DNA from 3 places in the Candidatus Pelagibacter sp. PS_10_02 genome. Region 2 is predicted to be linked to each of the others. Evidence: riboswitches for the same ligand, from Rfam matches in the RefSeq annotation. Region 2 holds a riboswitch; each other region holds the start of a gene.

Region 1 (4,272 bases), 130 kb from region 2:
TTAAGCTCTATATAAATGGTGCTTAATATTCCTCTAAACATTGGTGTTAAATGTGGTGTAAAAGTAAAATTTACTTTCTTTTTTGTAAAAGAATTTAATTCTTGTTGTATTTCAGAATTGTGTCGATGAAAACCAACACCGTATGCACTTAAGGATTCATAAAGGTTTTTATTTTTATACTTGTCTTGCACTCCTCTACCTGCACCAGAATATCCAGATTTAGAATCTATAATTATATTATTAACTTTAATTAAATTTTTTTTAATCAATGGAATTAACGGCAACAATATTGATGTTGGATAACAACCTGGGCAGCCAATAATATTAAAATTTTTAACTTTTTCACCTGTAATTTCAGGTAATGAATATATAGATTTTTTAATATTTGAAATTGATCTGTGATTTTGTTTATACCATTTTAAATATAAGGATGCATTATTAAGTCTAAAATCTGCTGCCAAATCAATTAGCACATTATGTTTTAATAAACTATTAGATATAGATTGTGCCTCACCATTTGGTAATGCAGTAAATACCAAGTCTACTTCTTTTAAAAATGATTTATTAAATTTAGTAATCTTTGGTAAATTTTTTGATTTTAATGATTTTTCATAACTGGTAATTTTCTTACCAACAGATGAACTACCACATAAATATTTTATATTAATATTTTTGTGCTTAACTAATAACTTTATTAATTGAACACCAATATAACCAGTAGAACCAGCAACTAAAACATTAAGCTTAGGCATTGTTTATTATAACTATTTTGAAATAAAAAAGAATTATCTTTTCGAGAATTGGAAGCTTCTTCTGGCTTTTTTTCGGCCAGGTTTTTTTCTTTCAACAGATCTTGAGTCTCTAGTATTAAGTTTCTCTGTTTTTAATGTACTTCTTAGCTCTGAGTCAAATAATATTAAGGCTTTTGCAATACCGTGAACCATTGCTCCTGCCTGTCCAGTGTGTCCGCCTCCTGCAACACTACATCTAACATCATATGCTGTTGCTTGATTAATAATTTCAAAAGGTCTTGTGATTTGCATTTTATGGCTACCGCTAGTGAAGTATTCATCCATAGTTCGACCATTAACATAAATTTTACCAGTCCCTTTTTTTAACCAAATCTTAGCAATTGATTTTTTTCTTCTGCCAGTTGCATATTTGCTATCTTTAAAATCTAATTTGATTTTTGGTTTTTTTGATACTGTTTGCGCTGTTTGTTCCATATTAATTTCTAATTAAATTTTTACTATTTAATTTTCCTAAATCTAAAAGTTTAGGATTTTGAGCTGTATGTGGATGGTCTTCACCTGCATAAATTTTAACTTTAGTTAATTGCTTTCTACCAAGAACACCTCCTGGTAACATTCTTTTAATTGCTAATTTTAAAGTCTCTCCTGGTTTATTCTTTTCTAATAATTTTTCAGGAGTTATTTCTTTAATTCCACCTGGATGACCCGTATGTCTGTAGTATTTTTTGTCTTTAAATTTTTTTCCAGTAAATTTTGCATGCTCTATATTTTTAACAACAACAAAGTCACCATCATCCATGTGAGGTGTGTAAGTAGTTTTGTTTTTTCCTCTAACAATCATTGCTATTATAGATGCTAATCTTCCAACAACTGCTCCTTTAGCATCAATTTCAAACCAATTACTCGTTAATTCGCTACTTTTTAAAAATTTAGTCATAGAGCGAGGATTAATACTATTAATAATTATAAAGTCAATTTTATATTTCTCTTGCAATATAGCCATTTAATGGTAATTTTTATTTGCCGATTTGTTCCTATTGCAGGCTAATAATTGCTAAAAAGGATTTTTTACCCACATTTTCGGTAGGCGCATTTGAACTGTATTGTACGCCTTGCATAAAGCAAAAGTACTAAAAAAGGAGTATTAAGATGAGTACAAAAAGACAAAACCCAGAAACTATTGCATTGCATGGTGGTGATTATAGAAGTGATCCAACTACAAAAGCTGTAGCTGTGCCAATTTATAGAACAACTTCATATCTATTTGATAGCACTGAGCATGCAGCCAATTTATTTGGTCTAAAAGAGTTTGGAAATATCTACACAAGAATTATGAATCCAACTAATGATGTTCTTGAAAAAAGACTGGCTGCCTTAGATGGTGGATTAGCAAGTTTAACTGTCTCTTCTGGGCAAACAGCTTCAACCTTTGCTATCTTAAATGTTGCTCAAGCTGGGGATAACATTGTTAGTTCTACAGATCTTTATGGTGGAACTGTTTCATTGTTTACTCATACATTGAGCAAGCTTGGTATTGAAGTTAGATATGCTGATCCAGCAGATCCTAAAAACTTTGAAAAAGCAATAGATGATAAAACTAGAGCTTTTTATGGGGAAACGTTACCCAATCCATATTTAAGAGTATTTCCCATTAAAGAAGTTTCTGATATTGGAAAAAAATATAATATACCATTAATAGTTGATAACACGGCCGCTCCTATCATCTGTAAGCCAATAGAACATGGTGCAGCTGTAGTAGTTTATTCACTTACAAAATATATAGGTGGACATGGTACAGTTGTGGGTGGAGCACTAATTGATGGTGGAAATTTTGATTGGACAGCTAATCCAAAAAGACAACCACTGTTTAATGAACCTGATGCAAGCTATGGTGGCGTAGTTTGGGGTAAGGCAGTTCCTGAATTAACTGGTGCTAATGTATCCTTTGCTGTTAGAGCAAGAGTTACTCTTTTGAGAGATCTTGGAGCTGCATTAGCGCCTGATAATGCTTTTGGAATAATTCAAGGACTTGAAACAGTAGCCTTGAGGATGAAACAACATTGCTCTAATGCTGAAAAAACAGTGGATCATTTATCTAAACATAAAAAAGTTGCTAGAGTAATTTACCCAACCAAATATGAAGGAGATATTGGTAAAAGAGCAAAAAAATATCTTAATGGGGGAAATGGTGCTTTAATAGGAATAGAACTAAAAGGTGGTATTGAGTCTGGTAAGAAATTTATAGAAGCTTTAAAGATGTTCTATCATGTGGCAAATATAGGAGATGCTAGAAGCTTAGCTATACATCCAGCAACAACAACTCATAGCCAACTCACAGAGCAAGAATTAAGTGCTGCAGGAGTTACGCCTGGATATATAAGACTGTGTATAGGATTAGAACATATTGACGATATAATAGATGATCTTGATCAAGCACTTAGCGCTTCATAACAATTCTTTATCGTTTTAAAAAACCTCTTGAGTTTTTATAAATGAGTAAAATATAGGTTGTTAATACAAAAATAGAACCTAACTGGTGTAGTGATGCATACTTTATTTCTACACCAGATATTAATGTAACAATTCCTAATAATATTTGAATAAGTAAAGCTGTATCAAAAAGAATTATATTCTTTATGGCAACTCCTTCTTTAATAAATAAATAGTTAATAATCATAACAAGGATAACAAGCAGATAGGCAGTTGATCTATGTAAAAATTGAATAATAGAAGTATTATAAAATGACTCAGAGGTAAAAAAATCTAATAATAAAACATCATTTGGAAAAAATGTACCATTCATATCTGGCCAAGTATTATAAATTAAACCTCCATCTAAACCTGATAGAAAAGCTCCCAATATAATTTGAATAATAATTAATAAAAAAATAAATAACAAAAAGGATTGTGGAATTTTATAATCTAATTTTTTAATATCAAAAAAATCTAAAATATACCAAAAAATTAAACATAAGATAAAAAGTGCAAGTGATAAATGAATTGCCAATCTAAAATGACTAACATCATTATTTTGTGTTAATCCACTAGTAACCATAAACCAACCTAAAAATCCCTGCAAACATATAAGAAAAAATATCAAAAAATATTTATTAGAATAAAAATTAGAATCTCTATATTTAATCCAAAAAATAATTAAAGGGATTAAGGTGAACAAGCCAACAATACGTGCTAATAATCTATGTGCATACTCCCAATAAAAAATTATTTTAAATTCTTTTAAAGACATTCCATAGTTAATATTTTTATACTCTGGAATTTTCTTATATTCCTCAAAATACATATTCCAATCATTTGAATTAAGTGGCGGCAATATACCTGAGAAAAGCTCCCATGCTGTAATGGATAAACCTGAGTCAGTTAATCTAGTTAAGCCACCTACAGCAACCATAAGAACAATTAGCAAAAATAGTCCTATTAACCATATCTTTAAATATTTTATATAGTTGTCGCTATTTACAAACATAAATTATACTTATAATAATTATTTTAATAACCAATT
Region 2 (4,272 bases):
ATTACTATCCCCCGTTACATCACAATCAATATTATATTCTTGTATAATATCTTTTGTATAATTTGAGCCTTCAACAGAGTTTTTAAAGAACTTTTTAGTTTCATCATTGCCGTAAATAGCTTGCATCTTTTTAAAAGACATCTTACTTGGTGGCAGACAACAAAAACCTGCATTACGAGATGAAGCCCCCCAACCTATTTTTCCAGCTTCAACTAAAATGACCTCTAAATTATGATTTTCTATTAAATTAATTGCACAGGATAAACCAGTATACCCTCCTCCTATTACAACAATTTCTGAACTAATATCTTTATTAAGTTTTTCTAGATTTAAATTTTCGCTTGAATGATCTTCCCAGTAACTATTAACTGGGGTGTTAAATTGATAAATATCGGAATGATAAATATTTTTCATTAACAAGACCCTAGCACGCAATTAATACTTAATTCTAGTCAAACTTCTAATTTTTTAGGATTTGAAATGAACTTAAAAGACTTAAGCCCTATTTTCATAGGGCTTAAATTAGATTAGTTAAGCAGCACTTGCTCTTTGCTCTATGTGCTCTTTATTATTAGAACTTGAAGAAACCTTTTGAAACAATTTAATAGGAACTCCTTTTGATAAAATATCTAATACCGGGCAATGTGTATTTACCGTATCAATCAATTTATCTATTTCTGCTTTAGGTGATGAAGATTTAATATCAACAGTACCAGAGATGGATTGAAAGCCAGGTCTAGTGTTTTTATTTAAAGCTAAAAAACCCTGAAGATCTAATTCACCTTTTAATTTAACACTAACACTCTCAATATTAATACCCGCTGCTGTAGCAAATGCTTTATAGGTTATCTCCTGACACGTTGCTAACGCTGCTAATATTAACTCTACTGGGCTGGGTCCCTCATCTTTTCCACCAAAACTTTTGGGTTCATCAACAACTAATTTATGCTCTCTAAGAGTGACTACAGATTGAAGTCCTTCTTTAAGAATTGAGTTGCTTTCATATTGGACCAAAGCATTTTTGGGGTTGGCTGTAAAATCCTTCTGAAGATTACTTATTGTTTCTTTTAGATTGTTACTCATTTGTTTTCTCCTGTTTTAGTGCTTCGACATATGTCAGGCGCACAATTTAGTTAAATGCCCTTCTTAATTTATTTACGCTTTGTCTCCATATTCAGTCATATGTTTTGGAATTCTTTTATTTTTTCCATACATAAAATGATTTTCCATGTTCTCTCGATATTTACTTGCTGGAACAGTTAAACCAATTGACTCAGCAACTTCCCTAATCAACATTGGGTTTGCTCCACAACATACTCCAAGGTAATTAATGCCTAGGGCATAAGCGTCTTTTGCAAATTTACCTATTTCATATCTATTACAAAAGTGTGGGTCCAATGCTGTTGGAAACGTTCTTCCATGAGGTGATGGACACTGACAATCGCTTCTATCTGGTAGATTAAAAAATGTTGGGTAATCTTCAGTGGTTCTATAAGGAATAGGTAAAGCTCCAACATGACATTTAACTGCTTTTCTAATTTCTTTTAAAAAAGGAAACATAGTAGCAGGTCCTCTAAAACAATTTAAACCAACAACATCGGCCCCTAATTGCTCTAGCTCTTTACAGGTATCAACAACTGATTTTCCATCTCTCATTTTATTTTCACCCATTGGGGATATGGTTAATACAGTTGGTAAACCTGTTTTTTTCATTATCTCTAAAGCTTTAAAAGCTTCTTCAGCATAATAAAAAGTTTCACCAATTAACATATCAGCACCTTCTTCAACGGCCCAACCAATCATCTCTGTAAACATTCCTTCAACTTCTTTTTGAGATTGTGGATCATTATGTTTCCAGATATTTGAATTTGAAATATTACCTGCCATCAAATTTGGTTTTGATCCTTTAGGAGTATCTAGTGCTACTTTTTTAGCAATTTTTAATGCTGAACGATTTAGTGGTTCGAGAAGTTCTTCCTTACCAATAACACGCATTTTTTCTCTGTGTCCATTATAAGTAAAGGCCTCAACTACATCAGATCCTGCGTGTTGAAATTCTCTATGTAAATTTTCTAAAACTTCAGGATGATCTAATGACACCATTGGAACAAATTCCCCTGATGACATATAGCCACGTCTTTCTATCTCAAATAAAAAACCTTCTGCGCATATAACAGGTCCTTTATCTAATCTTTCTTTTAATTTATTTGTGCTCATTTTTTTTCCTCTTGTTTTGGAGAAAAAAGGTCACAAAATAATCAGAGGTTATATTCATAGGCCTCTTTTCTCCTTTTTAGTGCTTAAGCAAATGCAGGGCGCACAATATGGTTCAACTGCCCGGCTTAATTTTATGAAAGATAAAAAAAAACCACCTGTCTAAAGCGGTGGTTGAAGCGTCGCTTTAGCAGGATTTATAACGCGCTCTGCAATTTAACTTAACTCAGCGCAACTAAATATAATCAACTTTCTCTCAAACTGTCAATTGAAAAAATAAATAATAGTTAAAATTATGAGAATAATGACAATCCAAATACTAAGATTAGTTAAAAACTGCTTTAATTTAGAATTAGATTGTAGAAAAGCTGGGAGTACTAATAAGAGTATCCCTAGCATATAAACAAAGGGTATTATCTGATCTGCCATTTATATCGATGATAGCTTCATCTTTTTGGAATACTTTTTCTGAGGTGAATTTTTTATAACTGCTTGAGCACAACGCATGACCCCTCTTTTTTTATCAAAAGTCATTTTGGGTTCACCATACAATTTCCATCCATTGGATATGGCCTCCGTTACACGATGGCAAAATTCTGAAGTGTCGTCACTTGTAATAAATCTATAACCTTTCATAATCAGACCTTAACAAGTCCTAAATCGGGTGTCTATGTTCAGTTTATTATTATTATTTTAAGTCTTTATGCTTCTACAGTCATTACTAATTTAATGAATAGCCAGCTGATCTTACGGTTCTAATTAATTCTTTAAATCCATCAATATTAATACTTTGTCTAAGTCTTCTTATATGAACATCAACTGTTCTTGTTTCAACATTGATATTATCAGACCAAACATTCTCTAGAATTTGATCTCTTGAGTAAACACGTTTAGGGTTTTTAATAAAAAAATTGATTAAATCATATTCCTTAGGTCCCAAATGAATTTCTTTGTTTTTTCTAAAAACACGTCGTGTTAATCTATCCACCTTAAGGTCTTCGAATTCAATAATATCAGAAACTAATGAGGGCTTAGATCTTCGAAGTAGCGCTTTTATTCTTGCAAGTAATTCTGGGAAACTAAAGGGTTTGGTGATGTAATCATCTGCACCAGAGTTTAACCCTTTAATCTTATCTTCATCCTCACCCTTAGCAGTAAGCATTATGATTGGAATTTCTTTAAATTTTTTTTCTTTTTTTAAAATTTTACAAATTTCTACGCCAGAAAAATCAGGTAACATCCAGTCTAATAAAACAAGATCAGGAAATAATTTTTTAATATCTTCAATACCCTCATTGCCATTGTCTGATGATGAAACTTTATAACCTTCTTTTTCAAGGTTATATTTAACTAAAGTGATAATGGGTTGTTCGTCTTCTACAATATGAATGCTAACGGTCATTAGTTTGGATCAAAATCTTTACCTTTAGGTCTTGCTCCTTCAATATGCTCTCCCTCGATTAGATAAAATAAAGCTTCAGCGATATTAGTAATATGATCTCCTGCTCTTTCAATATTTTTAGTCACAAACAATAAGTGTGTTGCTAGATCTAAATTTTTTTTATCTTTGCTTAAGAAATTTGCAACTTCGTTCATTGCGATATGTGTTAAATCATCTACTCTCTCATCTGATTTCCAAATTTTAACAGCAGCTTCTTTTGACTGGTTAAGATAAGCATCCAAAACATCTTTCAATTGTCTTTGAACTAACTCCCCTAATCTTTTTAAACTGGCAATTAACTCTTCTGGAAGATCGCGTGGTAAAGGTTTGATCTTTTTAGCAACACTTTTTGCTAAATCACCAATACGTTCAAGATCACTTGAAATTTTTAAAGTTGAAATAGTTAATCTTAAATCAATTGCCATCGGGGCTCTTTTAACAAGTACTGTTACAATCTGCTCTTCAATAGTTGCTCTTAACTCATTAATTTTTTCATCATTTTTAATAATGTTTTCAGCAGCTTCTTTATCAACTTTGATGATGGCCTCCATTGAGTCTGTCAACTGAGCTTCAACTAAGCTACCCATTTTAATTAAGTTATCATTTAAACTTTGTAA
Region 3 (4,272 bases), 350 kb from region 2:
AACCTGGAATATGTTTGTCAGCTATCTCGCTTATTGCTTCTGGTGTAATATCTCGACCCGTAAGTCCAGTGCCACCTGTTGTAATTACAACGTCTATATCAGATTGATCAATCCAATCTTTAAGGATTTTAATAATGTCTTCCTTGTTATCTTTACAAATTTTTCTATCTACTAATTTATGTTTAGCCTCCTCTATTTTTTTCGCTAAGATCGCACCTGACTTATCATTCTCAAAAGTTCTGGTGTCCGTAACAGTTAAAAGTGCTATATTTACAATCATAAATTTAAAATAATTATTATGATTATATTATCATTTTTATTTCTTCTAACAGCAACTTTATACTCTAGTGTTGGATTCGGTGGTGGTTCTACGTATTTAGCTCTTCTGTTAATTTGGGATGTTCCTTACTTAATCTTTCCTGTAATTGCCCTCTTTTGTAATATTATTGTCGTATCAGGAAATTGTATTAACTATATTAAAGCTGGAAATATCAATCTTAAGATCCTTGCCCCATTTTTAATATCATCTGTCCCACTTGCTTTCATAGGTGGCTCTTTATCAATAAATAAAGAAATTTTTGAAATTTTACTTTTTGTAGTTTTAACACTAGCAGGAGCTCTACTTCTTGTGAAATTTAAATCTTTTGATCAAAAGATTGAAGTTTATAAAAAGATACCAAAAATGTTATCATTATTAATAGGCGCATCTATTGGATTTGTGTCTGGTGTAGTTGGAATTGGTGGTGGAATTTTCTTAAGCCCCATATTGTTATTAATTAGAGCAGATAAAGTAAAAAATATTGCAACTGCTGCATCATTATTCATACTGATTAATTCTCTGTCAGGTCTTGCTGGTCAATTTACAAAGTCATCGACAATAAATGGAATTTATGATTATTGGCCTTTATTTCTGACTGTTTTAATAGGCGGTCAAATAGGAAACTATTTAAATCTTAAAATTTTTCCTGCAAGAATGTTGGCTCTAGTGACATCAGCACTTGTCATATTTGTCGCTATTCGAATAGGATTGAAGTTGTTTGCATAACGGAAGTATTAAATTATTATAGATAAAATATGAAAACATTTAGAGCTTTTGGACCAACTATTGGAAAAACAAAGTTATCTAAAAAAATTATTAACATATTAAATAATCACGTTGATAAGACCCAATCATCTATAAAAAATGATTATAGTTCTAAGCTAGCAAGTCAAATTAAGAATGAAATCAAAATACCTAAAACAATAGTTAATAAAAGTTTGTCTAAAGAGATAATAAAAAATATCAAAGTTTATCTTGATAAGTCAGGAGTTAAAAAAATTAAAGAAATTAAGATAATCAACCTATGGGTAGTAAGACAATTAAAAAATGAGTATAACCCAATTCATTATCATGAAGGACAACTATCAGGGGTTGGGTATCTTAAAATCCCAAGAGATATGAATCAAAATAAACTTCTTGAGAATAAAAAGATTAAAACTAATGGAACTATTGATTTTATCAATGGTCAAAAAAATTTTTTAAGTAAAAGCATCTACAATTTAAACCCTAAATTAGGTGATTTATTGATTTTTCCAAATTATTTAATGCACACAGCTTACCCATTTAATGTTGATGGTGAGAGAAGATCCTTCTCATTTAATGTTAAAATATTATTTAAGAAGTGATTTACTAATCAGTCTATTAGATATATAAATACATTAACCGATTTGATCCATATTGCAGGTACTATCTGCTAAAAAGGAAATCATTATATAATTGGTAAAGGTAGTTGGACTATATTGTGCACCTGGCATAAAGCCAAAGCACTAAAAAAGTAAGGAGTAAGAATGGATATTAATTTTTTTAAAACAACACGAATTTTAGATGGTGGTATGGGGCAAGAATTATTAGCTCGTGGTATGAAACCTAATGGAACATTGTGGAGTGCTAATGCATTGCTTAAAGAAGAATATCACCAGTTATTATTAAATACTCATTTGGATTTTATTAAAGCTGGAGCTGAAGTTATTGTTACCACAACTTTTACAACTAGAAGAGTTAGGTTACGTGACAATAAAGTTGAGGATAAATTTGAATACCTAAATAAAAAAGCTGGGGAGATAGCTCAAAAAGCTAAAAAACAATTTCCACATATTTTAATAGCTGGGGGTCTTCCACCTCAATATTTAACTTACGAAGAAGACACGAGAGCAAATGAAGAAATTAAACAAAATTTTTATGATCAAGCAAAATTACTTGATCCATATGTTGACTTTTTTTATTTAGATGTTTTATCAAGTGTTAAAGAATTCAGACTGGCAATTGAAGCAATCGAGGATTTCAAAAAACCTTATCTTGTAGGTGCGCACATATCTGAGGGTGTTAATCTTCCAAGTGGTGAAAAAATATCTAGTATTGTAAATAATATTGACCACAAAAATTTACTTGGATTAATCTTATCTTGTATTTCACCTGAAAATTTTTCTAAAAATTTGGAAGAGGTTAAAAATTTAGGTATTCCTTTTGGATTTAAGTTTAATGCATTTGAAACAACCAAGCCCAAAAACGGATATACTAATCACTATAATAAAAGCAAAACAGGGAATCCTAATGAGTTTTTAGGTCAAAGAAAAGATTTAACACCTGAATTTATGGCTAAATTTGTTAAAAAATTTAAAGAAGATGGTGCAACTATTTTGGGTGGATGCTGTGAAACAAGACCAGCACATATTAAAGAAATGTCTAAAATTATATAGTTTTATTATTTCATATTTTTTTTGATATATTGCTAACAAATAGCACTAATTATTGAACTATTAAATTGTCTTAAGTGTTAATAAAGTTAGCTAAAATTTATATTGATAAGTATTATGTTTAATAACGTTTAAAAAAACAAATTAATTATTTTTTTTTAAGGATTCTACAAATTTATTTATAAGAAAAATTTTTTTAAAATAATATTGATAATCTTTTTTTTTTATCTTGTTTATTACCTCAAAAAAATATTTTTCGAATGCATTTTCTTTCTTCATTTTATAAATTTTAGTATTATTTTTTTCCTTAACTAATATATTTAATGATTTATCATGCGGGGGTGAATAAACCCGGTTTAATTCTATTATTTTTTTGTCTGTATATAAGCATAGATTATTCTGGTATTCACCACCAAACTTAAACTGTCCAGTATATATTTGGGTTGAAAAGTCAAAAATAAAATTTACAGAACTAATCATATTTAAAATATTTTTTTTTAAGATTATTTTTCTTGAAAAAATTTTTTTATTACAAAAAATATTTATTATAGATGAAGCATAACAACCCATATCCATTAAAACATCACCTTTAAATTTTTTTGAACTTCTAAAGTTGGAAATTATGGGATTAGGTATTACAAAATTAGTATTTATATACTTAATTTTTTCAACTCCTCCAGATAATTTTAATGCTGTAGATATTTGTGCATGATAATCAAAAAAAATAGCTTCAGTTAACAATCTTTTATTTTTTTTTGCAATACTAATTAGATTTTTAACTTTATTGAAATTTTCACAGAGAGGCTTATCAACAATAACATGATAACCATTATTAAGTGCTTTTTTTGCCCATTTATAATGAAGTGAATTTGGAAGAGAAATATATACAATATCTGCTTCAGATTTTTTAAGACCTTCTTCGTATGTTTTAAATTGAGCGTAAGCCTTTCCAATTTTATTTTCTTCAGATTTAGATGCAACACAAAAAGCAATATTATGTTTAATAAATGTTTTAATAATTATCTTTTTTGATAAATTAGAATGTCCTAATAGTAAAACTTTAAATTTTTTCATTAATCAAAGTACTTTATTGATATTTATACATCCAAATAACAAACGGCCTTCAATATCAACTTTTTTATTTTTTATATAATTAATCATTTGATTTTGAGAGATCCAAATGTAATTATTTGGGAATTTGTTACCTTGATGTTCTTCTAGCATAATAGCAATATTTCTTACCTCGCAATGATAAAATCTACCACCTTCATCAGATATGATATTATCATATATTGATTTATAGATATTTTTTTTCTTATTAAGAAAGTATTTGCTTATGATATTTTTTTGCTCATTTGGTATGTCTAAATTATTTTTATAAGTAGCAAAGTCTGAAGTATTTACAGTACACGTAATTGTACTATTCTTTAAACCAGGCTTCAAAATATATCTACACAAGTAATGAATAGTATTATTCATTTTCTTTAATAAAAAACCAGCCATTGCAAGTTTATTACTTCTTAGTAATGGTTGGCTCCA

The links. A riboswitch is a leader RNA that binds a small molecule or an ion and turns the genes downstream of it on or off. The one in region 2 is predicted to bind S-adenosylmethionine.
Region 1: another riboswitch for S-adenosylmethionine. It lies ahead of AC5SL1_RS03065 (O-acetylhomoserine aminocarboxypropyltransferase/cysteine synthase family protein); the one in region 2 lies ahead of AC5SL1_RS03840 (homocysteine S-methyltransferase family protein).
Region 3: another riboswitch for S-adenosylmethionine. It lies ahead of AC5SL1_RS01825 (homocysteine S-methyltransferase family protein); the one in region 2 lies ahead of AC5SL1_RS03840 (homocysteine S-methyltransferase family protein).

The regions. Positions count from the first base shown of each region.
Region 1 is NZ_CM182076.1:559,011-563,282, forward strand. Features, by position in the region: gene argC (N-acetyl-gamma-glutamyl-phosphate reductase) at 1-752, opposite strand, end outside; gene rpsI (30S ribosomal protein S9) at 786-1,226, opposite strand; gene rplM (50S ribosomal protein L13) at 1,228-1,689, opposite strand; SAM riboswitch class V at 1,829-1,897, shown strand; gene AC5SL1_RS03065 (O-acetylhomoserine aminocarboxypropyltransferase/cysteine synthase family protein) at 1,902-3,203, shown strand; gene AC5SL1_RS03070 (COX15/CtaA family protein) at 3,211-4,236, opposite strand.
Region 2 is NZ_CM182076.1:690,361-694,632, forward strand. Features, by position in the region: gene AC5SL1_RS03830 (NAD(P)/FAD-dependent oxidoreductase) at 1-414, opposite strand, end outside; gene AC5SL1_RS03835 (OsmC family protein) at 532-1,083, opposite strand; SAM riboswitch class V at 1,088-1,152, opposite strand; gene AC5SL1_RS03840 (homocysteine S-methyltransferase family protein) at 1,156-2,217, opposite strand; SAM riboswitch class V at 2,284-2,348, opposite strand; gene AC5SL1_RS03845 (DUF1737 domain-containing protein) at 2,644-2,850, opposite strand; gene phoB (phosphate regulon transcriptional regulator PhoB) at 2,936-3,616, opposite strand; gene phoU (phosphate signaling complex protein PhoU) at 3,616-4,272, opposite strand, start outside.
Region 3 is NZ_CM182076.1:342,103-346,374, reverse strand. Features, by position in the region: gene AC5SL1_RS01840 (molybdenum cofactor synthesis domain-containing protein) at 1-280, opposite strand, end outside; gene AC5SL1_RS01835 (sulfite exporter TauE/SafE family protein) at 299-1,045, shown strand; gene AC5SL1_RS01830 (2OG-Fe(II) oxygenase family protein) at 1,075-1,665, shown strand; SAM riboswitch class V at 1,755-1,818, shown strand; gene AC5SL1_RS01825 (homocysteine S-methyltransferase family protein) at 1,828-2,736, shown strand; gene AC5SL1_RS01820 (Gfo/Idh/MocA family protein) at 2,878-3,807, opposite strand; gene AC5SL1_RS01815 (NDP-hexose 2,3-dehydratase family protein) at 3,811-4,272, opposite strand, start outside.